DNA from 3 places in the Bradyrhizobium sp. IC3195 genome. Region 1 is predicted to be linked to each of the others. Evidence: predicted binding sites of a transcription regulator. Region 1 holds the regulator's gene; each other region holds the start of a gene.
What was found. Region 1 encodes PhoB, which activates phosphate uptake and scavenging genes when phosphate is short. Its sites were predicted from a motif close to TGTCATNNANCTGTCAT; they were not measured.
Positions count from the first base shown of each region.

Region 2: phnF (phosphonate metabolism transcriptional regulator PhnF) is a predicted target of PhoB. The motif match lies at 4,849-4,865, and genes of this name have one in related genera.
Region 3: ugpB (sn-glycerol-3-phosphate ABC transporter substrate-binding protein UgpB) is a predicted target of PhoB. The motif match lies at 7,595-7,611, and genes of this name have one in related genera.

Region 1 covers NZ_JADYVG010000007.1:187,698-198,107, forward strand. The annotation lists gene I6F09_RS16760 (aspartate aminotransferase family protein) at 1-994, opposite strand, end outside; gene I6F09_RS16765 (GcrA family cell cycle regulator) at 1,454-1,966, shown strand; gene phoB (phosphate regulon transcriptional regulator PhoB) at 2,265-2,972, opposite strand; gene phoU (phosphate signaling complex protein PhoU) at 2,995-3,711, opposite strand; gene pstB (phosphate ABC transporter ATP-binding protein PstB) at 3,723-4,544, opposite strand; gene pstA (phosphate ABC transporter permease PstA) at 4,541-5,386, opposite strand; gene pstC (phosphate ABC transporter permease subunit PstC) at 5,391-6,380, opposite strand; gene pstS (phosphate ABC transporter substrate-binding protein PstS) at 6,516-7,529, opposite strand; gene I6F09_RS16800 (ATP-binding protein) at 7,679-8,971, opposite strand; gene I6F09_RS16805 (lysylphosphatidylglycerol synthase domain-containing protein) at 9,019-10,074, opposite strand.
Region 2 covers NZ_JADYVG010000019.1:4,933-15,342, forward strand. The annotation lists gene I6F09_RS27905 (chloramphenicol acetyltransferase) at 1-168, opposite strand, end outside; gene phnC (phosphonate ABC transporter ATP-binding protein) at 343-1,158, shown strand; gene phnD (phosphonate ABC transporter substrate-binding protein) at 1,233-2,141, shown strand; gene phnE (phosphonate ABC transporter, permease protein PhnE) at 2,209-3,096, shown strand; gene phnE (phosphonate ABC transporter, permease protein PhnE) at 3,093-3,947, shown strand; gene phnF (phosphonate metabolism transcriptional regulator PhnF) at 4,084-4,815, opposite strand; gene phnG (phosphonate C-P lyase system protein PhnG) at 4,934-5,398, shown strand; gene phnH (phosphonate C-P lyase system protein PhnH) at 5,403-6,011, shown strand; gene I6F09_RS27945 (carbon-phosphorus lyase complex subunit PhnI) at 6,016-7,119, shown strand; gene I6F09_RS27950 (alpha-D-ribose 1-methylphosphonate 5-phosphate C-P-lyase PhnJ) at 7,116-8,012, shown strand; gene phnK (phosphonate C-P lyase system protein PhnK) at 8,005-8,802, shown strand; gene phnL (phosphonate C-P lyase system protein PhnL) at 8,825-9,523, shown strand; gene I6F09_RS27965 (alpha-D-ribose 1-methylphosphonate 5-triphosphate diphosphatase) at 9,536-10,410, shown strand, end outside.
Region 3 covers NZ_JADYVG010000021.1:42,837-53,246, reverse strand. The annotation lists gene rpsA (30S ribosomal protein S1) at 1-1,581, opposite strand, end outside; gene cmk ((d)CMP kinase) at 1,848-2,486, opposite strand; gene aroA (3-phosphoshikimate 1-carboxyvinyltransferase) at 2,483-3,820, opposite strand; gene I6F09_RS29560 (TIGR02300 family protein) at 3,979-4,386, shown strand; tRNA gene I6F09_RS29555 (tRNA-Ala) at 4,484-4,559, shown strand; gene I6F09_RS29550 (GIY-YIG nuclease family protein) at 4,719-4,955, shown strand; gene I6F09_RS29545 (MarR family transcriptional regulator) at 4,959-5,417, opposite strand; gene I6F09_RS29540 (organic hydroperoxide resistance protein) at 5,573-5,998, shown strand; gene I6F09_RS29535 (CaiB/BaiF CoA-transferase family protein) at 6,179-7,381, shown strand; gene ugpB (sn-glycerol-3-phosphate ABC transporter substrate-binding protein UgpB) at 7,664-8,980, shown strand; gene ugpA (sn-glycerol-3-phosphate ABC transporter permease UgpA) at 9,030-9,911, shown strand; gene ugpE (sn-glycerol-3-phosphate ABC transporter permease UgpE) at 9,911-10,410, shown strand, end outside.

The DNA.
Region 1 (10,410 bases):
CCTCGCCGCGCACCTCGCTGACGACATCAGGATGACGATCGATCACGGAGGCGAGCTTCTGCTTGAGCAGCAGCGACATCTTCTGGACGTGGTCGAAGAAGCCGGGCTTGAGCATGACATCGAGCACGGCGTTGGCAGCCGAGATCGCGAGCGGATTGCCGCCGAAGGTGGAGCCGTGCGAGCCGGGCCCCATGCCGGCCGCCGCGTCCGCGGTCGCCAGCACCGCGCCGATCGGAAAGCCGCCGCCGAGCGCCTTGGCGAGCGACATCACATCCGGTGTGACGCCGGTGCGCTTGTAGGCAAAGAGCTCGCCGGTGCGGCCCATGCCGGTCTGCACCTCGTCGAAGGCGAGCAACAGGCCGCGCTCGTTACAGAGTTCGCGCAGCGCCCTCAGGAAGGCGTGAGGTGCAGAACGAACGCCACCCTCGCCCTGGATCGGCTCGATGAGAATGCCGGCGGTGTGCGGACCAATCGCCTTCTTCACGGCGTCGAGGTCGCCGTGCGGCACCTGATCGAAGCCGTCCATCGGCGGACCGAAGCCCTTGAGATATTTCGCAGAGCCGGTGGCGGCGAGCGTCGCCAGCGTGCGGCCATGGAAGGCACCCTCGAAGGTGATCATGCGGTAACGTTCCGGATGCCCCTTGGAGAAGTGATGGTGGCGCACCAGCTTGATCACGCCTTCCAGCGCCTCGGCGCCGGAATTGCAGAAGAACACGAAGTCCGCAAAGCTCTCATTGCAGAGGCGGCTTGCGAGCTTCTCGCCGTCAGGGCTCTGGAACAGGTTCGACATGTGCCAGAGCTTGGTCGCCTGCTCCTGCAACGCCTTGACCAGCGCGGGATGGACATGGCCGAGCGCATTCACCGCGACACCCGAGGTGAAATCGAGATAGCGATCGCCGTTGGTCGCGATCAGCCAGCAGCCTTCGCCGCGCTCGAAACCGAGGTCGGCCCTGGCGAAAACGGGGAGCAAATGCGGCGCTGCGCTGTTAGTCATGACGTCACTTGAATGTTGCGGACGGTGTGAGGCATGCATTGCGCGACGCACCATCGACCGGCCCCGGAAAACGAAACGTGCCGCCTTTTAAGGGCGGCACGTGGCACTATCTTATGCCTGGCAAGACGGGTGTCAATGCCGCCCGGAAAGCCTCGCGAAACGCTGATTCCGTAGTCTTGCGGTGCCGATTTTGCGGGTTTTTCACCACGGAACATGTGGAAGCGAGTCGGCGGACTCTTGCGCGGGAGTCACGCCATATTGTAGCGTTTGGACTGTCAGATACGACATCTCGTGCAGCAGTTCTGATCCCAGAAGTCCTCATGTACCGGCGTAAACGTTCGGGCGTCTTGAGCGCGCCCGGCGAGCCTTAAGGGATTCTGACGGCACGGGTTTTTCAAGGCTAAAGCATTCGCTGCGAAGGCCCCAGGATGGCAGGCGCGCAGCGAGGGAAAGGGTGCAATGACGGTTTTGACCTGGTCCGATGATCGCGTCGAGCAGCTGAAGAAGCTCTGGGAGGCCGGACTTTCGGCCAGCCAGATCGCGGCGGAGCTCGGCAATGTGACCCGCAATGCCGTGATCGGCAAGGTGCACCGGCTCGGCCTGTCCGGCCGCGCCAAGAGCCCTTCATCGGCAGCGCCGCGGCCGCGCAAGGCACGGCCCGCGCAGCATATGATGCGGGTGACCCGCCCCGTCGCGCGCGGCAACACCGCGTTGGCGCAGGCCTTCGAGGTCGAGTTGGAAGCCGAGCCGGTTACCTACGACAACGTGGTGCCGATGAGCCAGCGGCTGTCGCTGCTGGAATTGAACGAGGCGACCTGCCACTGGCCGGTCGGCGATCCCTCGAGCCCGGATTTCTTCTTCTGCGGCGGCAAGGCGCTCTCCGGCCTGCCCTATTGTGCCCAGCATTCGCGCGTGGCCTATCAGCCCGCAGCGGATCGCCGTCGCGCAGCACCGAAACCGGGCACGCGGTGAGCTTGCGGAATTCCCTGATCGCCAAGCTTTGATCGCCAAGCTTGATCGCCAAGACTGCAGCCGTCACACGATGACGGCTCCCAATCGCTCGGTGTCATCCCCGCGAAGGCGGGGATCCGTAACCGCGGGGCGCAATCGTTGCGCGAGATGGTCACTCCGAGTCTTCGCCAAACCACGTCCTGTGGCTGATCGCGACGAGCGCGCGCGCTCGCGCTGAGATCCCGGGCTCGCGCTGCGCGCGCCCCGGGATGACGACCGAGATTGTTGCCGCGGCCGAGAACCAACAACTCGCCCGATCTTACGTCTGCTCAGCCTTCGCGAAGCGATCGTCCAGCGCGTAGCCGGCGCCGCGGACGGTGCGGATCGGGTCCTGCTCGCGGCCAAGGTTGAGCAGCTTGCGCAGGCGGCCGATATGGACGTCGACGGTGCGCTCGTCGATGTAGATGTCGCGGCCCCAGACGCTGTCGAGCAGCTGCTCGCGCGAGAACACGCGGCCGGGATGCTCCAGGAAGAACTCCAGCAGGCGATATTCGGTCGGACCGAGATCGATCGGCCGGCCCGAGCGCGCCACGCGGCGCTTGTCGCGGTCGAGCTCGATATCGCCATAGGCGAGCACGGTGGCGAGGCGCTCGGGACTCGCACGCCTGAGCAGGCCCTTCACGCGCGCAAGCAGCTCCGGCACCGAGAACGGCTTGACGATATAATCATCCGCGCCGGTCGCGAGCCCGCGCACCCGTTCGCTCTCCTCGCCGCGCGCGGTGAGCATGATGATCGGCAGCTGCTTGGTCTCGGGGCGGGTCCGAAGCCGCCGGCACAGCTCGATGCCTGACAGGCCCGGCAGCATCCAGTCGAGCACGATCAGATCGGGAATGTGCTCCTTGAGGCGGGTGTCGGCGTCATCGCCGCGCATCACCGTCTCGACGTCATAGCCGTCGCCTTCGAGGTTGTAGCGAAGAAGCTCGGTGAGAGCTTCCTCGTCCTCAACCACCATAATGCGTGCGCCCATGTGGTCGTAGCTCCTTAAGTCGTCAGGTGTTCGGCACCGTCGTGGCGAAGGTCGTCATGTCGCCCTTGGGCCGCTTGTCGGTGATCGCCTGGCCCTCGATCATGTAGAACACGGTCTCGGCGATGTTGGTGGCGTGGTCGCCGATCCGCTCGATGTTCTTGGCACAGAACATCAGGTGGATGCAGAACGAGATGTTGCGCGGATCCTCCATCATGTAGGTGAGGAGCTCGCGGAACAGCGAGGTGCAGATGGCGTCGACTTCTTCGTCGCCCTTCCACACCGCCATCGCCGCCGGCAGGTCGTGCGCGGCATAGGCGTCCAGTACCGACTTGACCTGCTGCTGCACGAGGTCGGTCATGTGCTCCAGGCCGCGGAACAGCTTGAGCGGATGGAAATCCGTCTCCAGCGCCGCGACGCGCTTGCCCATGTTCTTGGCGAGATCACCGATGCGCTCGAGATCTGTCGCAACGCGCATCGCGCCGACGATCTCGCGCAGGTCGACGGCCATCGGCTGGCGGCGGGCGATGGTGAGCACGGCGCGCTCCTCGATGCGCTTCTGCAGCGCGTCGAGCTCGACGTCGGTGGCGACGACGCGCTGGCCGAGCGCGACGTCGCGGCGGATGAGCGCGTCGACGGAATCGACGATCATGCGCTCGGCGATGCCGCCCATCTCGGCGACCAGGCGGGTGAGCTCCTGAAGGTCGCTGTCGAAAGCCTTTACGGTATGTTCAGAACCCATGTTCCGTCTCCTCAGCCGAACCGGCCGGTGATGTAATCCTGCGTGCGCCGATCGCTCGGCGACGTGAAGATCTTGCTGGTGTCGTCGAACTCGATCAACTCGCCGAGATACATGAAGGCGGTCTTGTCGGAAACGCGCGCCGCCTGCTGCATGTTGTGGGTGACGATCGCGATCGTGTAGTTCTCGGACAATTCCTGGATCAGCTCCTCGACCTTGGCGGTCGAGATCGGGTCGAGCGCCGAGCAGGGCTCGTCAAACAGGATCACCTCGGGCCGCACCGCGACGGTGCGGGCGATGCAGAGGCGCTGCTGCTGGCCGCCGGAGAGCGACAGGCCGGAGGCATTGAGCTTGTCCTTGACCTCGTTCCACAGCGCGCCACCGCGCAGCGCCTTCTCGACGCGGTCGTCCATCTCGGACTTGGAGATCTTCTCATAGAGACGAATGCCGAAGGCGATGTTCTCGTAGATCGTCATCGGGAACGGCGTCGGCTTCTGGAACACCATGCCGACCCGGGCGCGGAGCAGGTTGAGGTCGAGCTTGGGGTCGAGGATGTTGGTATGGTCGAGCAACAGCTGACCGTCGGCGCGCTGGCCCGGATAGAGGTCGTACATCCGGTTGAAGATGCGCAGCAGGGTGGACTTGCCGCAGCCGGACGGGCCGATGAACGCCGTGACGCGGTTGGTGCCGAGCGCCAGGTTGATGTTCTTCAACGCGTGGTGGTCGCCGTAGTAGAAGTTGAGGTTGCGCGCCGTGACCTTGGCGGGCGCCTCGGGCAGGGGCTGCGAGCCGGGATGAACGGTCGGTGCGCTGACGGAAACAGACATTTCACTCATTTTGCAGTCCTCTCGGCGCCAAGGATGCGCGCGCCAATGTTAAGGGCAAGCACGGTCAGGGTGATCAACAGCGCGCCGCTCCAGGCGAGTTGCTTCCAATACTCGTAGGGGCTCTGCACGAAGTTGTTGATGGTGACAGGCAGGTTCGCCATCGTCTTGTTCAGGCCGAGGCTGAAGAACTGGTTCGATAGTGCCGTGAACAACAGCGGCGCGGTCTCGCCGGCGACTCGGGCGGTCGCCAGCAGCACGCCGGTGATGAGGCCGGAGCGCGCGGCACGATAGGCGATACGCTTGATCACCAGCGAGCGCGGCAGGCCGAGCGCGCTGGCAGCTTCGCGCAACGGATTCGGCACCAGCAGTAGCATGTCTTCGGTGGTGCGCACGACGACCGGGATCACGATGACGGCAAGCGCCAGCGCGCCCGCAATCGCCGAGAAGCCGCGCATCGGCACCACCACCGCGCCATAGATGAAGAGGCCGATGATGATCGAGGGTGCCGACAGGAGAATGTCGTTGATGAAGCGGATCACCGAGGTCAGCTTGTCGTTGCGGCCGTACTCGGCGAGATAGGTGCCGGCGAACAGGCCGAGCGGCGCGCCGATGCCGACGCCGATCACGGTCATGATCAACGAGCCGACGATGGCGTTGCGCAGGCCGCCCTCGGTCGATCCGGGCGGCGGCGTGTCAGCTGTGAAGACCTGGAGGTTGAGCCCGGCCAGGCCGTTGTAGAGCAGCGTGACCAGGATCAGCGCGAGCCAGGTGACGCCGAAGGCGGCGGCTGCGATGCAGAGGCCGCGAATGATGATGTCCCAGCGGCGGCGGCGCGAATAGATCGGGTTCATGGCTTCACTTCCCGGCCTTGGTTTCGAGGCGCAGCAGCATCAAACGGGCGGCAGCGAGCACGAAGAACGTCAGCACGAACAGCAGGAGGCCGAGCAGGATCAGGCCGGACTGGTGCAGGCCGTCGCTCTCGGCAAATTCGGAGGCGATCGCCGCCGAAATCGTCGTGCCCGGCGCGAAGATCGACGAGGAGATCCGGAACGAGTTGCCGATGATGAAGGTCACCGCCATGGTCTCGCCGAGCGCCCGGCCCAGCGCCAGCATGACGCCGCCGATGATGCCGACGCGGGTGTAGGGGATCACCACGCTGCGGACGACCTCCCAGGTGGTGCAGCCGACGCCGTAGGCGGCTTCCTTCAGCACCGGCGGCACCGTCTTGAACACGTCGACCGAAATCGAGGTGATGAAGGGCAGCACCATGATGGCGAGGATCAGCGCGGCGTTGAACAGGCTGAGATAGGACGGGGGCCCTGCGAAGATCGCGCCCAGCACGGGGACGCCGTCGAACACCCTGATCATGAAAGGCTGGAAGGTGTTGGCCAGGAACGGGCCGAGCACGAAGAAGCCCCACATGCCGTAGATGATCGAGGGGATGCCGGCGAGCAGCTCAACCGCCATGCCGATCGGGCGCCGCAGCCATTGCGGGCAGAGCTCGGTGAGGAAGATCGCAATGCCGAGACCGACGGGAATGGCGATCAGCATCGCGATGAAGGAGGTGACGAGCGTGCCGTAGATCGGCCCGAGCGCGCCGAGCACCGGCGGATCGGCCGAGGGCGCCCAGCGCTGCGTCCACAGGAAGGAGATGCCGAACTCCTGGATCGCCGGGAAGGCGCCGACGATCAGCGAGATGATGATGCCGCCGAGGATCAGCAGCACCGAGATCGCGGACAACCGCGTGATCCAGTAGAAGGTGACGTCGCCGAGCTTGAACGCGCTCAAGGCCTTGGCGCGATCATATGGACCGGCAGCATCAATCACATTGCTCTCAACAGCCATCTCAGCCACGCCGATCCCCTATACCCGTTTTATGTACGCTTGTTGTTGGTGGCGCGCTCCGGATGCTGCAGGAGGCCGATCCGGAGCGGAGATCTTGCAGCGTCCCGGAACCGTGTCCGGGACACATATAGCGCCTTAGCTCTTGATCTCGGCAGCCCAGGTCTTCTCGATCTGCTGGACGACGCTGTCCGGCATCGGAATGTAGTCGAGCTCCTCGGCCATCTTGCCGCCGTTCTTGAAGGCCCAGCGGAAGAACTTGATCGCTTCCTGCGCGGCCGCCTTGTCGGTGGCGGACTTGTGCATCAGGATGAAGGTCGCCGCCGTGATCGGCCAGGACTTCTCGCCGGGCTGCTCGGTCAGGATGACGTAATAGCCGGGAGCCTTGGACCAATCGGCGTTGGAGGCGGCCGCCTGGAAGGCCTCGACGGTCGGCTGCACCGGCTTGCCGGCCTTGTTGACGAGACCGGTGTGGGTGAGCTTGTTCTGCTTGGCATAGGCGTATTCGACATAGCCGATCGAGTTCTTGGTCTGGCTGATGTTGCCCGACACACCCTCGTTGCCCTTGGCGCCGACGCCGACCGGCCACTCGACCGCGGTGCCCTCGCCGACCTTGCTCTTCCAGTCCGCGCTGGCCTTGGAGAGATAGTTGGTGAAGTTGAAGGTGGTGCCCGAGCCGTCCGAACGACGGACCACGGTGATGGCCTCTGACGGCAGCTTCGCGTTGGGATTGAGCTTCTTGATCGCGGCATCGTCCCACTTGGTGATCTTGCCGAGATAGATGTTGGCCAGGGTCTCGCCGTCGAAAACCAGCTCGCCTGGCTTCACGCCCTCGATATTGACGACGGGGACGATGGCACCCATCACCATCGGCCACTGGACGAGGCCGTCCTTCTCGAGCTGCTCGGCCTTGAGCGGCGCGTCGGTGGCGCCGAAGGTCACGGTCTTGGCCTGGATCTGCTTGATGCCACCACCCGAGCCGATCGACTGGTAGTTCAGACCGTTGCCGGTCTCCTTTTTGTAGGCGTCAGCCCACTTCGAATAGATCGGGAACGGGAACGTCGCGCCGGCACCGGTGATGTCGGCCGCAAAGGCTACCGTCGTCGATGCGGCGACCAAGCCGGCAGCGACCATGGTTTTGAGGAAATTCATGCTGGTCTCCATACAGGGGAGCGAAGCGCCATCCGCGCCCGATCGCGCTCCCCGCGCCGCCGCTTTAGGGGCGGTCGGCTGTGCTTTTACGAAGGTTTCGTGACAGTTGGATGACGACACCAAGCAATTGAAATTGCTTGCGTTTCCGATCAAGCCGGAGTCTTGATCTGGGGAAAACAGGCGGTGAAGGTGGCGCCCTGCCTGGGCACGCTTTCGATCAAAAGGCGGCCGCGATGACGGTTAAGGATATGTTTCACCAGCGATAACCCGAGCCCGGTGCCGCCTTGCGAGCGGCTGTCGCCGACGTCGACCCGATAGAAGCGCTCGGTCAGCCGCGGCAGGTGCTCCGGCGCGATGCCCGGGCCGAAATCGCGGACCATGACCCGCATTTCCTGAGTTCCGTCAGCGGCGGCGCTCGAGGTCAGCGACACGATGACGCGCCCGCCGGAGGCGCCGTATTTGAGCGCGTTCTCGATCAGGTTCTCGAACAGGCGGAGCAGTTCCTCGCGGTCCCCCGCGATCATCACCGGCGGCTCCGGCAGGTGGATGTCCACCTCGACCTGACGCTCGCGCGCCAGCGGCTCGAGCCCGTCGGCGACCTGACGGATGATCGGGACGAGATCGACCAGGGTGTCGGGCCGGACATGGGCCGACAGCTCGACCCGCGACAGCGACAAGAGATCGTCGATCAGGCGCGCCATGCGCGTGGCCTGGTTGTGCATGATGCCGAGAAAGCGCTCGCGCGCCTTGGGATCGTCCTTGGCCTGGCCCTGGAGCGTATCGATGAAGCCCGACAGCGCCGCCAGCGGCGTGCGCAGCTCGTGGCTGGCATTGGCGACGAAGTCGGCGCGCATCTCCTCGACCCGGCGCAGCGGCGTCTGGTCGTGGAAGGTCATCAGCATGCATTTGTCGGCGCCGCCGAAGCTGGTCGGCACCGGTACCGGCGTGATGATCAGCTCCATCCAGCGATCAACCGGAACATGATCGAGATAGGTCGCGCGCCGCGGCTCGGTGGTCGCGATGGCCTCGCGCAGCGCGGTGATGATCTCCGGCGAGCGCAGCGCGAACTGGGCGAGCTCGTTCTTGCGCAGCGCCGGCGCGAGCTGGGCGGCGGCGGCGTTGAGGTGGATGACGCGGCCGGCCCGGTCGAGCAGCACCGCCGGATCCGGCATGCCGGCGACCACCGCGGCCACCGCCGCGCTCTCGACCGGGTTGATGCGTCTGACGTCGTCGCGGGAGGTGGCGGGATCGTGCAGCCGCCACGGGATCAAGGCAGCCGCCGCGATGCAGAGGAACACGATTGCAGCGTGCAGCGCCGACAATTCGCCGAGCGAGACCACGACGGACAGCGCCAGCGCCGCGGCGATCAGGATGATGGTCGAGTGCCGCAGCCGATCGGACCAGGGCTGGGCGGAGGGAGAAGAGGGGGCGTCGATCGCCATCGGGGCGGACTTCTCCTGGGGACTGTCCTTTAAGGACCTGACACCGGTCAGGCGCCGCTGTCGCTGCGCTCTCTCACATAGGCGGCTTCAGGCGCCGGGCCGGGGTCCAGCTTGAGCGCCGCCTGTTGCAAGCGCTTCGATCGGGCGCCGATTATAACCTCTCGAAACGTCAGCAAGATTACAGATAAGATGAACGGAGACAGATAATAGAGGACGCGGAACAGGAGCATGCCGCCCAGCAGCTCCTCGCGGTCCATCTGCCAGAGCCCGACCAGCATGGCGGCATCGAACACCCCCAAGCCTCCGGGTGAATGGCTGGCGAAGCCGAGCAGGGTCGCCGAGACGAAGATCACCGCGACCATCACGAAGCCGAGATTGGGCTCGTCGGGGACCAGCACATACATCGCCAGCGCGCAGAAACCGAGATCGACGATGCCGATCGCGATCTGGAGCAGCGTCAGCGGGCCGCCCGGCAGCACCACCGTCCAAGGGCCGCGGCCGACCACCCGCGGCTGGCTCCAGACCCAGATCACGTAACCGATCAGCGCCACGATGATCATCAGCGCCAGTGTCCGGTTCAGCCAGACCGGCAGCTGGTCGATCGAGGCTGCCGCCTCCGGATGGTAGGCGATGCCGAGGCCGAGCACCGCGGCATTGCCCAGCCAGAAGGTCAGGCCGGCGAGAAAGCAGATTTTTGCGACGTCGATCGCGTTGAGCCCATAGGCCGAATAGATGCGGTAGCGCACCGCCCCGCCGGTAAAGACGGAGGCGCCGACATTGTGGCCGATCGAATAACTGGTGAAGGCCGCGAGCGCGTTGATGCGATAGGGCACGTGGGCATGGCCGATCGCGCGCGTGGCGAAGAGGTCGTAGAAGGTCAGCGTGAAATAGCCCGCAGTGACGAATAGCGCCGCCATCGCAATCTGGCTCGGCTCGGTGCTCTTGATCGCTTCGAGGACCTCGTTGAAATCGATGCCGCGCAGCATGTGGTAGAGCACGTAGCAAGCGATGCCGATGACCGCGATGCTGATCACGACTCCAAGCTTATGCAGGACTTGCTTCTGGCGCAGAAACGTCGTCGCCCTGCGTATGGCTTCCAGCATCTAGACCTCGAACAACGCTTCAGCGGCCAGGGTGGCCGGCGGACAGGCGGACGCGCAGGCATTCAACGAACCCTCGCCGCCGGCGCCGGAATCGCGCATGCCCCCTGCCCCTCCACTAGCGCGTTTTCGGCCGAAGTGGAATTCGCCAATTCGAACAAAAACACGTGCCTTCAATATTTTAGGCAGGGTCGCAGCTCCCAGTGCAGAATTTGGCGCTTTCGTCGGCAAGGCTTGGCGCGAATCTCCAGGCGATCCTGCGCAGGGGCCATGAAGTTTTGATGATTTCGGCCGCACAATGTTCCGTCACGCCTTAAGCCAACGTCAATCTATGGAGCC
Region 2 (10,410 bases), on a different contig from region 1:
GATGGTGGCGTAGGTGATCTGCGCATCGTTCACGACATAGGAATAATCGCCCATCGCGACTTCATGCAGGATCGTGCGCGCGCCGACTTCGGTGTAGGCGCCAAGCCTGGTCTCATGCAGCTTGGCCGAGGGATCGACGGTCGGCTGAACCGAAAGAGCTTTGGCCATGTTGCATCCGAAGTGCGAGGGCGGGAGTCTTTCTTCGAGCGGCCGGATGACGGTGTCGTGACAATGAGATGACAGGGGATGACGTGCGTAGGATGGCCGCACTGCAGCAGCCTTGTCACACAAGTGTTAACCACGGGCGTTAGCGGTTGGCTCCAGCTACTCTGGAGCCCCTCGATGCTGGTGGTTGAAGGTCTGACGTGTCGCTTCGGCGCGAAGGCCGCTGTGGACGATGCTTCGTTTCAAGTTTCCCCTGGCGGCTTCGTCGGGGTGATCGGGCGATCCGGCGCCGGCAAGTCGACATTGCTGCGGTCCATCAACCGCCTCATCGAGCCCTCCGAAGGCCGCATCCTGTTCGAAGGCGTCGACGTCACCGCGCTGCGCGGCAAGGAGCTGCGGCAGTGGCGTGCGCGGTCGGCGATGATTTTTCAGCAGTTCAACCTCGTCGGCCGGCTCGACGTCCTCACCAATGTGCTGATGGGGCGGCTGTCGACGGTGCCGACATGGCGGTCGCTGCTGCAGCTTTGGCCCGAAGAAGACAAGGCCATCGCGATGTCGGCGCTCGAGCAGTTCGACATGGCTGCCATCGCGGCCCAGCGCGCCGACCAGCTCTCGGGCGGTCAGCAGCAGCGCGTGGCGATCGCGCGGGCGCTGGTTCAGCAGCCCGACATTATCCTTGCCGACGAGCCGATCGCCTCGCTCGATCCCCGCAACACCAAGATCGTGATGGATGCGCTTCTGCGCATCAACAAGCATTTCGGTATCACCGTGCTCTGCAACCTGCATTCGCTCGATCTCGCCCGCAGCTATTGCGACCGCCTGATCGGCATGGCGGCCGGACGCGTGGTGTTCGACGGCGCGCCGGCGGCCTTGACCGATCATATCGCGCGCGAGCTGTACGATCTCGAGGCGAATGAAGTCATGGATGTTGCGCCCGCGGATGCATCGGTCGGCACAGCAGTTCCTGCCCTCCGCACGGTTGCCGTGGCCTGATCGCTGCTTCTTTAAATCGAGCCTAGCGTAGAGCCGGAACTCGACAGTTTCATAACCTTGAAATGGGAGACGTCATGATAGACCGTCGTACGATCGTTGCCGCTGCGGCGGCCCTGGCATTTTCAGTTTCAGCCGCTGCGGCGCAGGACTGGAAGGCGAAATATCCTGAGTTGATCTTCGCAAAAGTCCCCGACGAGAATGCCTCCGGCACCACCAACCGCTGGACGCCTCTGACGGAGTACCTGTCCCGCGAGCTTGGAACCAAGGTCACGCTGCGCATCGCCAACGACTACGCCGCGGTGATCGAAGGTCAGCGTGCAGGAAACATTCACATTGCGATGTACGGCCCGGCGTCCTACGCGCGTGCCTACATCATTGGCGCGAAGGTCGAACCGTTCGCGATCGAGGTGAACGGCGACGGCACCAAAGGCTATTACTCGGTTCTCTATGTCAAAAGCGATTCGAGCTACAAGGACATTAAGGACCTGCAAGGCAAGAACCTCTGCCTCGTCGATCCCAATTCGACTTCCGGCAACAACGTGCCGCGTTTCGCGATGAACAAGATGGGCATCGACCCGGAAAAGTTCTTCGCCAAGGTGGTCTATTCGGGGAGCCATGAAAACGCGGTGATCGGGCTTTCCCAGGGCACCTGCGACGCGGCGTTCAACTGGTGGAACGACGAGAAGGAATCGAACCTGCTCCGGATGGAACGGAAGGGCATGGCGAAGGCCGCGGATTTCAAGATCATCATGAAGTCCGAGCAGATCGTGAACTCGCCGATGGCCTATCTCAGCAGCCTGCCTGACGACCTCAAGGCGGCGATCAAGAAAGCCGTGCTGGAAATTGCGGTGAAGGACAAGGCGGCTTTCGACAAGATTTACGAGGGGAAGCAATTGCCCTACGTCGAGGTCGACCACAAGGCGTATGACGCCGTGATCGAACTGACCAAGTTTGTCGACAGCATTCGCAAGCAGAAATCCTGAGGGAAACGAAGGGTTGGACAAGTCGGGCAGATCGCAAGATCTGCCCGTCGGCTCTTCCGAACATCCCATGCGAACAGCAGTTCCCGAATTTCCGGAAGCCAGGCTGCGTGAGCTTGGCGATCGCTATGCGGCCGCAATTGCCGCCAAGCGCCGCCGCGTATGGCTCGGTGCCGCCGTCCTGATCGCCGTTGCCATTGCCGCGGGCTGGATGGGCGAGGTCAGTCTCGGAAATTTTGTCGAGAATTTCTGGCGCTTCCCGGCCTATTTCCTCAGCATCGCACCCAAATTTTCGTTCGCGACCGCATGGAGCGATTTGGCGGAGTGGCTGTGGGGATTGCCGCGCTGGGCACGGCTTCTCGGGGATACGTTGCTGATAGCCTATATGGGCACCCTCTCGGGTGCGCTGTGCGGTTTCGCGCTTTGCTTCCTCGCCTCGGCCAATCTCGTGAAATCAGGAACGACTGTTTTCGTCACCCGGCGCGTTCTGGAGTTTTTCAGGACCGTGCCGGAGATCGTGTTTGCCCTGATCTTCGTGCTGGCCTTTGGTCTCGGGCCGCTGCCGGGCGTTCTGGCGATTGCAATCCATACCGCCGGAGCGTTGGGCAAGCAATTCGCCGAGGTTGTCGAGAACATCGACAGCAAGCCGGTCGAAGGGGTGGCGGCAAGCGGGGGCAGCTGGGTTCAGGTCGTTCGGTTCGGCGCGTTACCTCAGGTCCTCTCGAACTTCGTGAGCTATGCCTTGCTCAGGTTCGAGATCAACGTGCGGGGCGCCGCCGTGATGGGCTTCGTCGGCGCCGGCGGGATCGGTCAGGATCTGATCGAGGCGGTTCGCAAGTTCTACTTCACCGACGTCAGCGCCATCCTGCTGCTCATCGTCCTTACCGTCATGTTGATCGACTTCCTGACGGAACGGTTGCGACACCGCCTGCTCGGGCTGGAGGGAAGCACCCGATGAGCTCCTTCAGTTTTGAAAACCGGGCCGGCATTGCCGAACGGTATCCCGACGTCTTCCGGACCGATTGGTGGCAGCGGGGAAGGATCGCAATACTCGTCGGCGGGGCGGTCGGGCTGTTCCTGTTCGGGATCGTCCAGCTCGATATTCCCTTTAATCGGCTCTCCCAGGGCATGGTCAGGCTGGGCGAATTCGTCCAGCTCATGTTGCCGCCCAGCCCGGGTTCTTGGGCGGAGGTCCTGAAATATCTGTATGCGCTCGGAGAGACGGTGTCGATCGCGTTTCTCGGCACGCTGGGTGGCGCGCTGCTCGCGCTGCCGGTATCCCTGCTGGCGGCGCGCAACGTGGTTGCAAACCGGATCATCCGCCTATTGACCCGTCGTGGCCTCGATACCATCCGTGGAGTCGATACCTTGATCTGGGCACTGATCTGGGTCGGCGTCGTGGGGCTGGGGCCGTTTGCCGGCATCCTGGCCGTGATCTGCAGCGATTTCGGAACGTTCGGCAAGCTGTTCTCGGAAGCGATCGAGGTCGCCGAGAAGAACCCCGCGGAAGGCGTTCGGTCATCGGGCGGCAACCATCTCCACAGCGTCCGCTTCGGATTGCTGCCGCAGGTGTTCCCGGTCTTGCTGAGCCAGGTGCTCTACTATTTCGAGTCGAATACGCGATCGGCGACGATCATCGGAATCGTTGGCGCTGGCGGCATTGGCCTTCAGCTTGCCGAACAGATCCGGGTGCTGGAATGGCAGAAGGTATCGTTTCTGATCCTGCTGATCCTGGTAACTGTATCGTCGATCGACTGGATTTCCGGCAAGCTGCGCTTCGCGATCATCGGCAAGCGGACGGTCGCCTAACGTCGTACTGCAGTCTTATCCGTTCCGATTGGATCGGAACGGAGCTCTGATTTTTGTTTTGACGCGTTTTCTCGACGCAAATCGTTTCCACCCCGGATCAAGTCCGAGGGCAGGCTTCGCTGGAAAACGCTCTGATCTAAGCGTTCTCCACCAAAAACTCCACCCGCTCTGCCGCAAAGCGCGAGTGCTTCGTCACCAGCGGCTTGCCCATGAGATCATGGTCGGTGGCGTCGACCACCAGGATCGGCCGCCCCAGCGCCAGATCGAGCCGTGCGGCGTCGCTCGCGTCGACGATCCCTGCGGTGATTCTCGTTGCGCCACGGCGATAGTCGCGGACGCCGAAATGCTCAAGCAGCTTCGTCATCGAACGCGTTGCCGCGAACACGGCGCCCGCCTCCGGAAACCGCTCCGCCGATAGCCAGGTGGTGGAAACACAGATCGGCGTGCGATCGGCGAGGCGAATCGCCTCGATCCGCACCAGCGGCGCGCCGGTCTTTAATCCCAACTCTCGTGCGAGCTCGCGTGTCGCGACGTCATCGGTCGCCTCGATCAGCCGGCCGTGCGGCTCGCGGCCATCGGCGCCGACGATCTCGGAGAACCGCGTGCGCGAGCGCAGGGGATAAGCGAGCTTCTGCGCCTCGACATAGGTGCCGCTGCCGCGCTCGGCACGCACCAGGCCGCGCTCGGCAAGCGCTGCCAGCGCGCGCCGCACGGTGTGGCGGTTGACGCGATAGGTTTCGGCGATCTCCATCTCGCCCGGCAATTTGTCGCCGGCCGCAAAGCGGCCGTCGGCGATGCCGCGCTCGATGCCATCGGCCACGAGGCGCCATAGCGCGACGCCCGAGGAGGCTGTGTCCTGCATGCTCATGTCGCGGGAAACCTACTCCAGAAGTCACAGCATTGTCACGAAACAGTCATGGCGCGTCCGTATGAAGTTGTCTATTATCATAGACAACTTCGGTGCGGCAAGTTCTGTAGAAGGTTCGATGGACCAGGTGACCCAGCACGACGACCAGCAAGCCCAGCGCAAGGCCGCAATGGCGGTGCTGGCGCACGCGGAGGCGGGCGAGATCGCCGCTCGCCTCCGCAACTTGTCCCTCCCGGACCATCAGGATCTGCGCACGCCCGAGAACGGCCTCGTCATGCTGCGCGGCCGGGTCGGCGGCGACGGCGCGCCGTTCAATCTCGGCGAAGCGACGGTGTCGCGCGCCGCGGTGCGGCTTGCGAGCGGCGAGGTCGGGTTCGGCTACACGCTCGGCCGCGACGGTGAGAAGGCGCGGCTGATTGCGCTGTGCGATGCGCTGGTGCAGTCCCGCGATTTCGGCGGAGCGGTGGAGCGCGACGTTATCGCGCCGTTGCGCGAGCAGCTTATGGTCAGGCGCAAGCAGGCGGCGGCAGCGGCCGCCGCGACGAAGGTTGATTTCTACACCATGGTGCGCGGTGAGGGGTGAGATCATGACCACGATTGCGGAGCTGCCGCCCGGTTTCGCCGACAAGGTGCTGTCGGCGCAATCGACCTTTCGCTCGGTCATGGACGCCATGGCGCGGCCGGGCTCGGTCCAGCGCATCGTTCCGATGGCGGGCGCGCCTGATACGATGATGCGCGGCACCGCCGCGATCGCGCTGACGCTGTTCGATCACGACACGCCGCTCTGGCTCGATACACGGATGGCGGAAAGCTTGGACGTGACGAAGTGGCTGAAGTTTCACACCGGCGCGCCGGTCGTGCAGGATTCGTCGATCGCTTCGTTCGCGCTCATCGGTGACGGCGGCGCCTTGCCCTCGTTCGAATCCTTCGCGTTCGGCACCAGCGAGTATCCGGACCGCTCGACCACGGTGATCGTCCAGGTCGACAGCCTCGCCTCCGGGCGCAGCTTCGAGCTGCGCGGCCCCGGCATCGACGGGGTCGCCACGCTACAAGCGTCGATCAAGCCGTTCGACCTGTTCGAGCGCCTGAATATGAACGAAGCGCTGTTTCCGCGCGGCATCGATGTGGTGCTGGTCGCCGATGACGCCGTGGTCGCGATCCCCCGCACCACGCGCGTCGTGAGCAAGGGAAGCTAGAAGCATGTATGTCGCAGTCAAAGGCGGCGAACGCGCCATCGAGAACGCCCATCGCCTGCTCGCGCATAAGCGGCGCGGCGACCAGAGCGTTGCGGAAATCACGCTCGACCAGATCTCGGAGCAGCTCGGCCTGGCCGTCGATCGCGTCATGAGCGAAGGCTCGCTCTATGACCGCGAGCTCGCGTCGCTTGCGATCAAGCAGGCGCGCGGCGATTTGATCGAGGCGATCTTCCTGGTTCGCGCCTTCCGCGCCACGCTGCCGCGCTTCGGTGCCAGCGAGCCGGTCGACACCGGCACCATGCGGGTGCAGCGGCGGGTGTCGGCGACCTTCAAGGACATTCCCGGCGGCCAGATCCTGGGGCCGACCTTCGACTACACGCACCGCCTGCTCGATCCATCGCTCGCCCAAGGTTTTGTGCCGGAGAGGCCGGCTGCGGCCGAAGCCTCCACCGCGCCGACGCCGCGCGTGACAGACATTCTCGGGCGCGACGGGCTGATCGAATCATCGCCGGAAGCCGAGGACGGCGCCAGCGTCGGCGATCTCACCCGCGAGCCGCTGAATTTCCCCGCGGACCGTGATTTGCGCCTGCAAAACCTCGCGCGCGGTGACGAAGGCTTTCTGCTCGCGATGGGCTATTCCACCCAGCGCGGCTACGGCCGCAACCATCCCTTCGTCGGCGAGATCCGCTTCGGCGAGGTCGAGGTCGAATTCGTCGCGGAAGACGTCGGCTTCGCCGTGCCGCTCGGTGCGATCGAGCTCACCGAGTGCCAGATGGTCAACCAGTTCAAGGGCTCGGCGACCGAGGCGCCGTGCTTCACCCGCGGCTATGGCCTCGCCTTCGGCCAGAGCGAACGCAAGACCATGTCGATGGCGCTGGTCGACCGCGCATTGCGCGCCCGTGAGCTCGGCGAGGAGGCGCTCGCACCGGCGCAGGACGAGGAGTTCGTGATGTCGCATTCGGACAACGTCCAGGCGACCGGCTTCGTCGAGCACCTGAAGCTGCCGCACTATGTCGACTTCCAGTCCGAGCTCGGCCTGCTCCGAAAGCTGCGTCAGGAGTTCGCCGATGCCAATACGCCCGATGCCATGAAGGAGGCCGCGGAATGAACGCGCCCGCCTACAATTTCGCCTATCTCGACGAGCAGACCAAGCGGATGATCCGCCGCGCGATCCTGAAGGCGATCGCGATCCCCGGTTATCAGGTGCCGTTCGCCAGCCGCGAGATGCCGATGCCCTATGGCTGGGGCACCGGCGGCGTGCAGGTCACGGCCGCGATCCTGGGGCCGCAGGACGTGCTGAAGGTGATCGACCAGGGCTCCGACGACACGACGAACGCGATCTCGATTCGCAAATTCTTCGCCAAGACGGCGGGCGTTGCGACGACGACGGCGACGGACGAAGCAACCGTGATCCAGACCCGTCACCGCATCCCCGAGACGGCGCTGCGCGCGAACCAGGTGCTGGTCTATCAGGTGCCGATCCCCGAGCCGTTGCGCTTCCTCGAGCCGCGCGAGACCGAGACGCGGCGCATGCATGCGCTGGCCGAATACGGCCTGATGCATGTGAAGCTCTACGAGGACATCGCGCGCTTCGGCCACATCGCCACCGCCTATGCCTATCCGGTCAAGGTCAATGCGCGCTACGTGATGGACCCGTCGCCGACGCCGAAATTCGACAATCCCAAGATGGACAATTCCCCGGCGCTGCAATTGTTCGGCGCCGGCCGCGAGAAGCGCATCTACGCGATCCCGCCCTACACGCAGGTGGTGTCGCTCGATTTCGAGGATCACGCGTTCGAGCCCTACCGCTTCAACGCGCCCTGCGCGCTCTGCGGGGCGGAGAATTCGTATCTCGACGAGATCGTCATCGACGACAAGGGCGGGCGCATGTTCGTGTGCTCGGACACCGATTATTGCGAGGGCCGCCAGGCCGCCGGCCATCACGGCAGCCTCAGTGCCGCGCCGTACAAGGAGAAGGCGCAGGAGGCCGCGAATGGCTGATCAGAATCTGGTCGAAAACGACGAGCCGCTGCTGATCGCAAAATCGCTCAGCAAGTCGTTTGGCCGCATCAATGCCTGCCGCGACGTCTCGTTCTCCCTGTATCCCGGCGAGGTGCTGGCGATCGTCGGCGAATCCGGTTCCGGCAAATCGACGCTGCTGCAGATGCTGTCGGGCCAGCTCGCGCCGAGTGCAGGCCATGTGTCCTATCGGATGCGTGATGGCGTCACCCGCGATCTCACGACGCTCGGCGAGGCCGAGCGCCGCTTCCTGTTCCGCACCGATTGGGGCTTTGTGCATCAAGACCCCGCGCAGGGCCTGCGCATGGCAGTCTCGGCCGGCGCCAATGTCGGCGAGCGGCTGATGGCGGTGGGGTGGAATCACTACGGCCGCATCCGTGAGACCGCGTCGGATTGGCTGACGCGCGTCGAGATCGACGTCGCGCGCATCGACGATGCGCCGCGCACCTATTCCGGCGGCATGCGCCAGCGCCTCCAGATCGCCCGCAACCTCGTTACCGAGCCGCGGCTCGTGTTCATGGACGAGCCGACCGGCGGCCTTGACGTATCGGTGCAGGCGCGCCTGCTCGATCTCTTGCGCAGCCTCGTCGCCGAGCTGAACCTCGCCGTCATCATCGTCACCCACGATCTCGCGGTGGCGCGCCTCTTGTCGCACCGCGTGATGGTGATGAAAGGCGGCCGCGTCATCGAGACCGGTCTCACGGACCAGGTGCTCGACGACCCGCGCGAGCCCTATACCCAGCTCCTCGTCTCCTCGATCCTGCCGCCATGAACTTTACGATATGAGCTTTCCAATGACCGCCATGATCGACATCACTGACGCCGGCAAGACCTTTACGATGCACCTGCAGGGCGGCATCGAGCTGCCTGTCGTGCGTGGCGTGACCTTCCAGGTCAATCCAGGCGAGTGCGTCGTGCTGTCGGGGCCGTCGGGCGCCGGCAAGTCGTCCATCCTGAAGATGATCTTCGGCAATTATCGCTGCGATAGCGGCTGCATCGGCATCCGCCATCGCGGCAAAGTGGTCGATCTTGCCACCGCCGAGCCACGCCAGGTGCTCAACATCCGCCGCTCCACCATCGGCTATGTCAGCCAGTTCCTGCGCGCGGTGCCGCGCGTCGCCACCATCGACGTCGTCGCGGAGCCGCTGATCGCGAATGGCATGAGCCGGGCAGACGCACAGGCGCGCGCCGGCGAGCTGCTGCATCGTCTCAACATCCCCGAACGGCTCTGGCAGCTTCCCCCCGCGACCTTCTCCGGCGGCGAGCAGCAGCGCGTGAACATCGCCCGTGGCTTCATCTCGGAGCTGCCGATCCTGCTGCTGGACGAGCCGACCGCCTCGCTCGATGCGGTCAATCGCGCCGTGGTGGTCGAGCTGGTCGCTGAAAAGAAACGTCAGGGCGTCGCCATGGTTGCCATTGTCCATGACGACGAAATCCGTCATTTGATTGCCGACCGCATCGTCGACGTCACCGGCTTTGCCGCCGCGGCCTGAAGGAATGGGGAAATGAAGAAGGAATCCGTGATCGCCAACGCCAGGATCGTGCTGGCTGACCGGGTGATCGAACAGGGCTGGCTCGCGCTTGCCGACGGCCGCATTGCGGAGATCGGCGAGGGGACTGCGCCCGCGGGTGCCGAGGATGCCGGCGGCGATCTGATCATGCCCGGCCTGATCGAACTCCACACCGACCATCTCGAGGCGCATTACGTGCCGCGGCCAAAGGTGTTCTGGAATCCTGTCGCCGCCGTCATCTCCTATGACGGCCAGCTTGCGACCTCGGGCATCACCACCGTGTTCGATTCGCTCCGGGTCTGGCGCGAGGACGGCGCCGAGGAGGTCGATGGCCGCGCCGGCGTGCTCGCCGCCGCGATCACCACCGCGCGCGAGGCCAACCTGCTGCGCGCCGATCACTTCCTGCATCTGCGCTGCGAGATCCCGATGCCGAGCGTGGTCGAGGAGGCCAAGGAGCTGATCGACCGTCCCGACGTCAAGCTGATGTCGCTGATGGACCACACGCCGGGCCAACGCCAGTTTCGCGACGAGGTCAAGCTGCGCGACTATTACCGCGGCAAGGGCGGCGGCAAGACCGATGCCGAGCTCGACGAATTATTCGCAAAGCGCTTCGAGTATCAGAGGCTCTACGCCGCGGCCAACATGCGCGAGATCGTAGCGCTGGCGCATCAGTACAACATTCCGCTAGCGAGCCACGACGACACCACCGAGGAGAACGTCGCGGACGCCGTGCGCGACCGCGTCTCGGTCGCGGAATTCCCGACCACGCTGGAGGCCGCGCGCGGCCTGCACCAGGCCGGCATCGACATCCTGATGGGCGCGCCGAACGTGGTGCGCGGCGGCTCGCACTCCGGCAACATCGCCGCGGT
Region 3 (10,410 bases), on a different contig from region 1:
CTGGACCTTGCGGGCCTTCTTGTCGAACTGGATGACGCGGGCATCGACCTTCTCGCCGACGGCGAAGCGTTCGGCGCGCTGGTCGTTGCGGTCACGGGCGAGCTCGGAGCGCTTGATGAAGGTGGTGAAGTCGGTACCGGCGATCTTAACCTCGATACCGCTTTCCTTCACTTCGAGCACTTCGCAGGTCACGACCGCACCCTTCTTGACATCGCCCGGCTCGGCGAAGGGATCGCCTTCGAGCTGCTTGATGCCGAGCGAGATGCGCTCCTTCTCGACGTCCACATCGAGCACCACGGCCTTCACCATGTCGCCCTTCTTGTAGTTGTCGATCACCTGCTCGCCCGGAAGCTTCCAGTCGAGATCGGAGAGGTGGACCATGCCGTCGACGTCGCCCTCGAGGCCCAGGAACAGACCGAACTCGGTCTTGTTCTTGACCTCGCCCTCGACCACCGAACCGGTCGGGTGCTTCTCGACGAAGACCTCCCAGGGGTTGCGCATGGTCTGCTTGAGGCCGAGCGAGATGCGGCGCTTGACGGAATCCACTTCCAGCACCTGCACGTCGACTTCCTGCGAGGTCGACACGATCTTGCCAGGGTGCATATTCTTCTTGGTCCACGACATCTCGGAGACATGGATCAGGCCTTCGATGCCCGGCTCGAGCTCGACGAACGCACCGTAGTCGGTGATGTTGGTGACGCGGCCGGTGAAGCGGGCACCCAGCGGGTACTTGGCTTCGATGCCCTGCCACGGATCGTCCAGCAGCTGCTTCATGCCCAGCGAGATGCGATGCGTCTCGTGGTTGATCTTGATGATCTTGACCTTCACGGTCTGGCCGATCGAGAGCACCTCGGTCGGGTGGTTGACGCGGCGCCACGCGATGTCGGTGACGTGCAGGAGGCCGTCGATGCCGCCGAGGTCGACGAACGCACCGTAATCGGTGATGTTCTTGACCACGCCGTCGATGACCTGACCCTCTTCGAGGTTCTGCACCAGCTCCTGGCGCTGCTCGGCGCGGGTCTCTTCCAACACCGTGCGGCGGGACACGACGATGTTGCCGCGGCGGCGGTCCATCTTCAGGATCTGGAACGGCTGCGAGTTGTTCATCAGCGGCGCAACGTCGCGGATCGGACGGATGTCGACCTGCGAGCGCGGCAGGAAGGCCACGGCACCGTCGAGGTCGACGGTGAAGCCGCCCTTGACCTGGTTGAAGATGACGCCGTTGACCTTCTCGTTGTTCTGAAACGCCTTCTCCAGCTTGCCCCAGCTCTCTTCGCGGCGCGCCTTGTCGCGCGACAGCACGGCTTCGCCGAGGGCGTTTTCAATGCGATCGAGGAACACTTCCACCTCGTCGCCGACCTTGAGGTCGCTCTCACGGCCGGGGCCGGAAAATTCGCGCAGCGCGACGCGGCCCTCGGTCTTCAGGCCGACGTCGATGACGGCCATGTCCTTTTCAATTGCAACCACCTTGCCCTTGACGACGGAGCTTTCCTGCAGGTTGCCACCTGCGAAGGACTCGTCGAGCATCGCGGCGAAATCGTCGCGCGACGGGCTATAGGTATCAGCAGAAGTCGAAGCCATTTGTTCTCCAGTTGCGGATGTCTGCCGGCCGTTGGGTTCATGGGCGCATCGCGCGCGCAGTGTCGGAAGGTCCGCAAGACCTTCGAGCGACCGCTCGTTGCCCCGATCTAGCGACCAGAACAGCGGAAGCGGGCCGGCTGAGGCCCGCGCGTTCGATACGTTGAAAGCTTTGTCCGGAACCTGGATCGCGCCGGTCCCAAAACCGGGACGAAGCGTATCGACCTCAAAGAGCGGGAGCGGGCACTTCCTCCAATGACGGCGGCGGCTTAACCCCGCGACCGGCCCGCTCGGACAGCCTCGATAATGTCGATGGCGGCCCGGACGCCGCCTTCTATATCCAGTTGGGAGTTATCTAGCAAGTAAGCATCCGGGGCCGGTTTCAGAGGCGCAATCGGCCGATTCTTGTCACGTTCGTCACGCTGGAGGATGTCGGCGAGTACGGCCGCCTCGTCCGCCTCCTCGCCCCGCGCTTTGGCCTCCATGGTGCGGCGCCGGGCGCGGACCTTGGGGTCGGCGACCACGAAGATCTTCACGTCGGCATGGGGGCAGATCACGGTTCCAATATCGCGGCCGTCGAGCACGGCGCCGGGCGGATCGGCGGCGAACTGGCGCTGGAAATTGACCAGGACCTCGCGAACCCGAGGGATTGCCGAGACGATCGAGGCCCCCTCGCCGGCCTTCTGGGTCTTCAGCGCAGGATTACCGAACTTTTCGGGATCGAGCTCCAACGCGGCCTGCACCGCGGCCGCCTCATCGTTGAGATCGTGCCCCGACTGCATCAAGGCGTAGGCGACCGCGCGATAGATCACGCCGGTATCGAGATGACGATAGCCGTAATGGTGGGCGAGACGCTTGCCGAGCGTCCCCTTGCCCGAAGCCGCGGGCCCGTCGATGGCGATGATCATGAAAACTCGGCCCCTAGCGAACGCATCATCGGAATGAAATCCGGAAAGCTGGTGGCGATGAAGGCGGTGTCGTCGACCGTAACAGGCTGATCGGAGGCGCAGCCCATCACCAGCGCGGACATCGCGATGCGATGGTCCATATGGGTGGCGACAGTGCCGCCGCCCGGGACGTGGCCGCGACCCCTTACGATCAGATCGTCGCCGGAGACCTCGACCTTGACGCCGTTGACGCGCAGCATGGCGGCGGTGGCTTCAAGCCGGTCGGATTCCTTGACGCGCAGCTCCTGCAGGCCGCGCATGATCGTGGTGCCTTCGGCGAACGACGCCGCCACCGCCAGCACCAGATATTCGTCGATCATCGACGGCGCGCGCTCGGGCGGCACCTCGACGCCGCGCAGCTTCGACGCCCGCACGCGCAAGCGCGCCATCGGCTCGCCGGCATCGCCGCGCACTTCGCTCTCCTCGATGGAGGCGCCCATTTCGCGCAGCGTGGTGAACAGCCCAGTGCGCAGCGGATTGGTCATGACGTCGGACAGCACGACATCGGAGCCCTCCACGATCAGCGCCGCGACGATCGGGAAGGCAGCCGAAGAGGGATCGGCGGGCACCACGACATTGGCGCCATGCAGCTCGGGCTGGCCCACCAGCGTGATGCGGCGGCCGTGCCGGCCTTCCTGGACCGAGGTGATGTCGGCGCCGAAATGCTTCAGCATCAGCTCGGTGTGGTCGCGGCTGGCCTCGGTCTCGATGACCGTGGTGGTGCCGGGAGCGGCGAGGCCCGCCAGCAGCACGGCCGATTTGATCTGGGCCGAGGCGACCGGGGTCTTGTAGACGATCGGCAGGGGGTCGCGCGCGCCCTGGAGGGTCAGCGGCAGGCGCCCGCCCTCGCCGCCGGCGGTGACTCTGGCACCCATCTTTTCCAGGGGATCGAGGATCCGGCGCATCGGACGGCTGCGCAGCGAGGCGTCGCCGTCGAACACCGCCGAAATCGGGCAGCCGGCGACGGCGCCCATGACCAGCCGGCAGCCGGTGCCGGAATTGCCGAAATCCAGTGCTGCCTTGGGCTGGGCGAAGCCTCCGACCCCGACGCCGTTGACGGTCCAGGCGAAATCGCCGGTGCGCTCGACGCTGGCGCCCAGCGCCTGCATCGATTTGGCGGTGTTGAGGACGTCCTCGCCCTCGAGCAGGCCCGAAATCCTGGTTTCGCCGACCGCGAGCGCGCCCAGGATGAGGGCGCGGTGGGAGATCGACTTGTCGCCGGGCACCCGTACTTTCCCGGTCAGGGGACCGCTGGCGCGAGACTGGAGCGGCCTCGGTTGGTCGGAATGGGTCAAGATTGTGTCCTTGAATAGGCCCGGTGGGCTGGCGCGCAGGTACCACATGGTCCGCGCCCCGTCACGGGCATGTCGTTCTCCCGTAATGCGCTATTGACAGCGGGCCGCCAACTAGCCAAGTGAAGCACCGCTTTTCAGACATTCCCAGGATTCCTGCCGTGGCCAAGTCCGAACTCGGAACCAAACGTATTTGCCCGACCACGGGCAAGAAGTTCTATGACCTCAACAAGAATCCGGTGATCTCGCCCTATACCGGCGAAGTGGTGCCGATCGCCCCGGTCGCTCCTGTCCGCGGCCCCCGTGCGGCCGAGGCCCGCAACATGGCCCAGGACAACGCGCCGGAGCCGGCGGAGACCGAGGAGTTGGTCTCGCTCGAGGAGGCCGATGCCGAGGAGAACACCGGCAAGGTCAAGGCGGTCGTGCCCGAATCGGAGGACGATATCGAGGTCGACGAGACCCTCGACGACGATGATGACGACGATTCGACCTTCATTGCCGACGAGGAAGAGGGCGATGAGGACGTGACCGACATCATTGGTGATGTCGGCGGTGATGAAGAGACTTGAGATCAGCCCTGATCTGTGAAAAAGGGTGCACCGCGCGAGTCGCCTAGAGCGCTCGCCGGCCGGGACGGGTCCCCCAGGATCCTCCCATTTGGACTAAGGGGCCATAGCTCAGCTGGGAGAGCGCTTGCATGGCATGCAAGAGGTCGGCGGTTCGATCCCGCCTGGCTCCACCAGCCTTCGCTGGCTTCGCCAGCTACGGCTCGGCAAGCCAGCTCCGCTCCCTCGTGGCGAAGCTAGCGAAGGCTGCCGCGGCGAAGCCCGAAGGGCGAAGCCGGGCTTCAGCAAAACAAGGAGCGGGTGTAAGCTCTCCTCGCCTACCGAGGAGTGTGCCCGTGAAGTACGTCTACATCCTTGAGAGCCTTGATTCTCTCCTCTTCTATGTCGGGATCACTGACGACCTCCGCGCCCGACTGGCAAAGCACAATGCTGGCGAGGTGCCCCACACTTCGAAATACGGACCTTGGCGGCTCAAGACTTACGTCGCATTCAGCGACGAGAAGCAGGCCGTCGCATTCGAAAAGTACTTGAAGTCAGCATCAGGCGGCTCCTTCGCCAAGAAGCGGCTTTAGCCCCTACTCCCCGATCACCGCATTCAGCCGATCCCTCAGCGCGACGATCTCGTCTTTCATCGCGACCAGCTCCGACACCGAGCAGTCCGATGCCGCCAGGATCGATTGCGGCACGCTGCGGGCCTTCTCCTTCAGTGCATGGCCCTGCGGCGTCAGGGCGATCAGAACCTGACGCTCGTCCTCACGCGAGCGGGTGCGCCTGACGAGATGGGCGGCCTCGAGCCGCTTCAGCAGCGGCGTCAGCGTGCCCGAATCCAGGAACAGCTTCTCGCCGATCTCCTTGACCGGCACGTCGTCGCGCTCCCACAGCACCAGCATGACCAGATATTGCGGATAGGTCAGGCCGAGCCGATCGAGCAGCGGCTTGTAGACGCGGTTAAAGGCGTGCGTAGCGGAATAGACCGCGAAGCAGATCTGGTTGTCGAGACGAAGCGGGTCTACCGCCGTTGATTTCCGGGCCATGAAGAATCCTGCGCGTTTCTCCCATTCTGGGCCCGGCCGGCGCCACATTCAATTGCGAACAATTAAATGTGAGGCGCGACGAATTAGATTGCGCGCAATCTAATTGTCTGCGATAAAGCTTACACCCCAACCCGGAAAGACCCGAGGAGACGACAATGTCCGTGAACGTCCTCTACAAGACCAGCGCCAAGGCCACCGGCGGCCGCGACGGCCATGCTGCGACCCTCGACGGCGCGCTCGACGTCAAGCTCACCACGCCGAAGGAGCTCGGCGGTGGCGGCGGCGCTGGCAACAATCCCGAGCAGCTGTTTGCGGCCGGCTATGCCGCCTGCTTCATCGGCGCGATGAAGTTCGTGGCCTCGCAGGGCGGCCCGAAGGTGCCTGCCGACGCCTCGGTCACCTCGACCGTCGGCATCGGCCCGCGCTCCGAGGGCGGCTTCGGCCTCGATATCGACCTCGCGGTCTCGCTGCCGGGCCTTGCCCGCGCAGACGCCGAGGCGCTGGTGGCGAAGGCGCACCAGGTGTGCCCGTACTCCAATGCCACGCGCGGCAATGTCGACGTTCGCCTGACGGTGGTCTGATCGGCAGCGCGGATTGGCTGGCCCGGGAATCCCCCCTCGGGCCGGCCGCATCCGACTGAATTTGCCATGCTGCGGCATGGCTGCTCGGCGGCGCATACGGCTCCACGCTCGGCGCCATTGCTGGCGCAAACAAACCTCGCTAGGCCTGTGATCCAATGATCGACACAGGGAAGCGAAGGCATGACTGAAGCAGCAACGGGCGCCATGAGCGGATTGCGCGTCATCGATCTCACGCGCGTGCTCGGCGGCCCCTACTGCACCCAGATCCTCGCCGACCACGGCGCCGACGTGATCAAGGTCGAGCCGCCCGCGGGCGACGAGGTGCGCGAATGGGGCCCTCCGTTCCACGAGGAGGATGCGGCCTATTTCGTCGGCATCAACCGCAACAAGCGCTCGATCGGCCTCGACCTCGCCTCCGAAGGCGGCCGAATCGTGCTGCTCAAGATGTTGGAGACCGCCGACGTCCTGATCGAGAATTTCAAGCCGGGCACGCTGGAGAAATGGGGCATCGGCAACGACGTCCTCAGCAAGAAATATCCCCGCCTCGTGCATTGCCGGATCTGCGGCTTCGGCGCCGACGGCCCGCGCGGCGGCAACCCCGGCTATGATGCCATCATCCAGGCCATGACCGGCATGATCGCAGCCACCGGCTCGCCCGAGAGCGGGCCGATGCGGATCGGCGTGCCGCTGGTCGACATCACCACCGGACTTTATGCGGCGATCGGCATCCTGATGGCGCTGTCGGAGCGGCAGCGGTCGGGCAAGGGGCAGTTCCTGGAGACGACGCTGTACGAGACCGGCCTTGCCATCATGCATCCGCACACCGCGAATTATTTCATGCATGGCAAGCCGCCTGGTCTCACCGGCAACGAGCATCCGAACCTCGTGCCTTACGCGATCTTCCCGACCAAGACCGACAACATCTTCATCGGCGTCGGCAATGACGGCACCTTCCGCAAGCTGGCGAAGGAGATCGGCAAACCCGAGCTCGGCACCGATCCGCGCTTTGCCCGCAACAAGGACCGCATCGCCAATCGCGAGGCACTGCGCGCCGAGCTTGCGGCCGTGTTCAGCCAGCACGAGGCCGAGCCGCTGTGCAACCGCCTGCTCGCGGCCGGCCTGCCTGCAGGTCCCGTGCAGAAGATCGACCAGGCGTTGACCAATCCGCACACGATCGCGCGTGGCGATATTATCGAGAAGGACTGGTACAAGGGCGTTGCCTCGCCGATCCGGCTCGACCGCAGCAAGCCGAGCCTGCGCCGCGTGCCGCCGAAATTCAGCCAGCATGCGGCCGAGGTGCTGGGCGAGTTCGGCTACTCCAAGGCCGAGATCGACGCGATGGTCGAAAAAGGCACGGTCTGCGGTCCCGAGCGGAAACGCTGAGCTAAGGCGAGCGTCAACGGTGGTGCGCTCCCTCTCCCGCTTGCAAGTGGGAGAGGTTCGGAGCCCGCGGCGCGATAGTGCCTCATCTCAATGCCGCACTGCGGCGCGCGCACGCATGTGCAGCGCGAACGAGTTGGCTGACGGCTCCGTCTTGGCCTATTTGACAACTTCCCATTTGGCCGCGCTTGCTGCTTTCGTTTCTCCCGCTTACACAGTCATGTGAACGTCATATGGCGCTGCTAGCGCAAGCGCTTCTTTAGTGACGGGCAAGGGAGGTTCTTGATGGCTCTTCGACATTTTGGCACGGCGGCGGCCGTCGCACTCACAATTGGTCTCGGCGCGTCGCCGGCGCTTGCCGTGACCGAAATCCAGTGGTGGCACGCGATGACCGGCGCCAACAACGACGTCATCGTCAGGCTCGCCAACGATTTCAACACCACGCAGAGCGACTACAAGGTGATCCCGACCTACAAGGGCAACTACGCCGACACGATGAACGCCGGCATCGCCGCGTTCCGCGCCGGCAACGCGCCGCACATCATGCAGGTGTTCGAGGTCGGCACGGCCACCATGATGGCGGCGACCGGCGCCGTGAAGCCGGTCTACAAGCTGATGGCCGAGACCGGCGAGAAGTTCGATCCGAAGGCCTATCTGCCCGCGATCACCGGCTACTACTCGACCTCGAAGGGCGAGATGCTGTCCTTCCCCTTCAACTCGTCCTCGACCGTGATGTGGGTCAATCTCGACGCGCTGAAGAAAGCGAATGTCGAGATCCCGAAGACCTGGCCCGAAGTGTTCGACGCCGCCAAGAAGCTGAAGGCGGCCGGGCACGCCACCTGCGGCTTCTCCAACTCCTGGGTCACCTGGGTCAATCTCGAGCAGCTCTCCGCCTGGCACAACGTGCCGCTCGCCAGCAAGGCCAACGGCCTCGACGGTTTCGACACCGTGCTGGAATTCAACGGGCCGCTCCAGGTCAAGCACCTCGAAAACCTGGTCGAGCTCCAGAAGGACAAGACCTACGATTATGCCGGCCGCACCAACACCGGCGAAGGCCGCTTCACGTCGGGCGAATGCCCGCTGTACCTGACCTCGTCGGCGTTCTTCGGCAACGTCAAGGCGCAGGCCAAGTTCGCCTTCACCGCGGTGCCGATGCCCTATTATCCGGACGCCAAAGGCGCGCCGCAGAACTCGATCATCGGCGGTGCCTCGCTCTGGGTGATGGGCGGCAAGTCGGCCGACGAGTACAAGGGCGTCGCCAAATTCTTCGGCTTCCTCTCGGACACCGATCGCCAAGTCTACATCCACAAGGCGTCAGGCTATCTGCCGATCACCAAGGCGGCCTATGAGAAGGCCAAGGCGGATGGCTTCTACAAGGACCAGCCCTATCTGGAGACGCCGCTGCTCGAGCTGACCAACAAGGAGCCGACCCAGAATTCGCGCGGCCTGCGCCTCGGCAACATGGTGCAGCTCCGTGACGTCTGGGCGGAAGAGATCGAGCAGGCCCTGGCCGGCAAGAAGACCGCCAAGCAGGCGCTGGACGCGGCCGTCGAGCGCGGCAACACCATGCTGCGCCAGTTCGAAAAGACCGCCGTGAAGTAAGGCGACAAGCGGCAGGCCGGTCAGCCGGCCTGCCGCCCCCGCGGGCATCATGCAAAAGCAAGCCATTTTCCAATCGAAGCTATTGCCCTATGCGCTGGTTGCGCCGCAGCTCGCGATCGTTCTGATTTTCTTCTACTGGCCCGCCTTGCAGGCGATGATCCAGTCCTTCCTGCTCCAGGACGCCTTCGGCCTGTCAACCAGCTTCGTCTGGTTCGAGAATTACATCGAGCTGTTCAGGGAGCGCGCCTATTTCGAGGCGATCCTGCGCACCTTCTTCTTCTCGTTCGCGATCGCGGTGTCGTCGCTGTCGTTCGCGCTGCTGCTCGCCGTGATGGCGGACAAGCCGCTGCGCGGCTCGATGCTCTACCGCACGCTGCTGATCTGGCCCTACGCGGTCGCGCCGCCGGTCGTCGGCGTGCTCTGGATTTTCATGCTGCATCCCTCGCTCGGCGTGCTCTCGCGCTACCTGCGGGCGCTGGGCATCGACTGGAATCCGCTGCTCGACGGCGACCAGGCCGCAGCGCTGATCATCCTGGCCGCCGCCTGGAAGCAGATCTCCTACAACTTCCTGTTCTTCCTCGCCGGCCTGCAGAGCATCCCCAGAAGCGTGATCGAGGCGGCCGCGATCGACGGTGCGCGCCCGATGCGCAGGTTCTGGACCGTGATCTTCCCGCTGCTGTCGCCGACCATCTTCTTCCTCCTGGTCGTCAACATCGTCTACGCCTTCTTCGACACGTTCGGCATCATCGACACCATGACCCGCGGCGGTCCGGGCAAGTCGACGGAGACGCTGGTCTACAAGGTCTATACCGACGGCCTGCTCGGCGGAAACCTCGGCAGCTCCGCGGCGCAATCGGTGATCCTGATGATCATGGTGATCGTGCTGACGGGCATCCAGTTCCGCTTCGTCGAACGCAAGGTGACCTACTGATGGTCGAGGAAGAAGGCTTTCGGCGCTACATTGCCCATGTCATCCTCTGGATCGGGATCGCGATCGTCGCCTTCCCGGTCTATCTCGCCTTCGTGGCGTCGACCCAGGACAACGCGGTGATCGCCAACGGGCAGATGTCGTTGCTGCCCGGGGGTCATTTCTTCGAGACCTATTACCAGACCATCTTCGTCGGCACGAGCGGCTCGACCCGCGAGCCGGTCGGCAACATGATGCTGAACTCGCTGGTGATGGCGCTCCTGATCGCGCTGGGCAAGATCGCGGTCTCGATCATCTCGGCCTATGCGATCGTGTATTTCCGCTTCCCGTTCCGGATGGCGCTGTTCTGGCTGATCTTCATCACGCTGATGCTGCCGGTCGAAGTCCGCATCTATCCGACCTACAAGATCGTCGCCGACCTGCACATGCTCGACAGCTATGCCGGCCTGTCGCTGCCGCTGATCGCATCGGCCACCGCGACGCTGCTGTTCCGCCAGTTCTT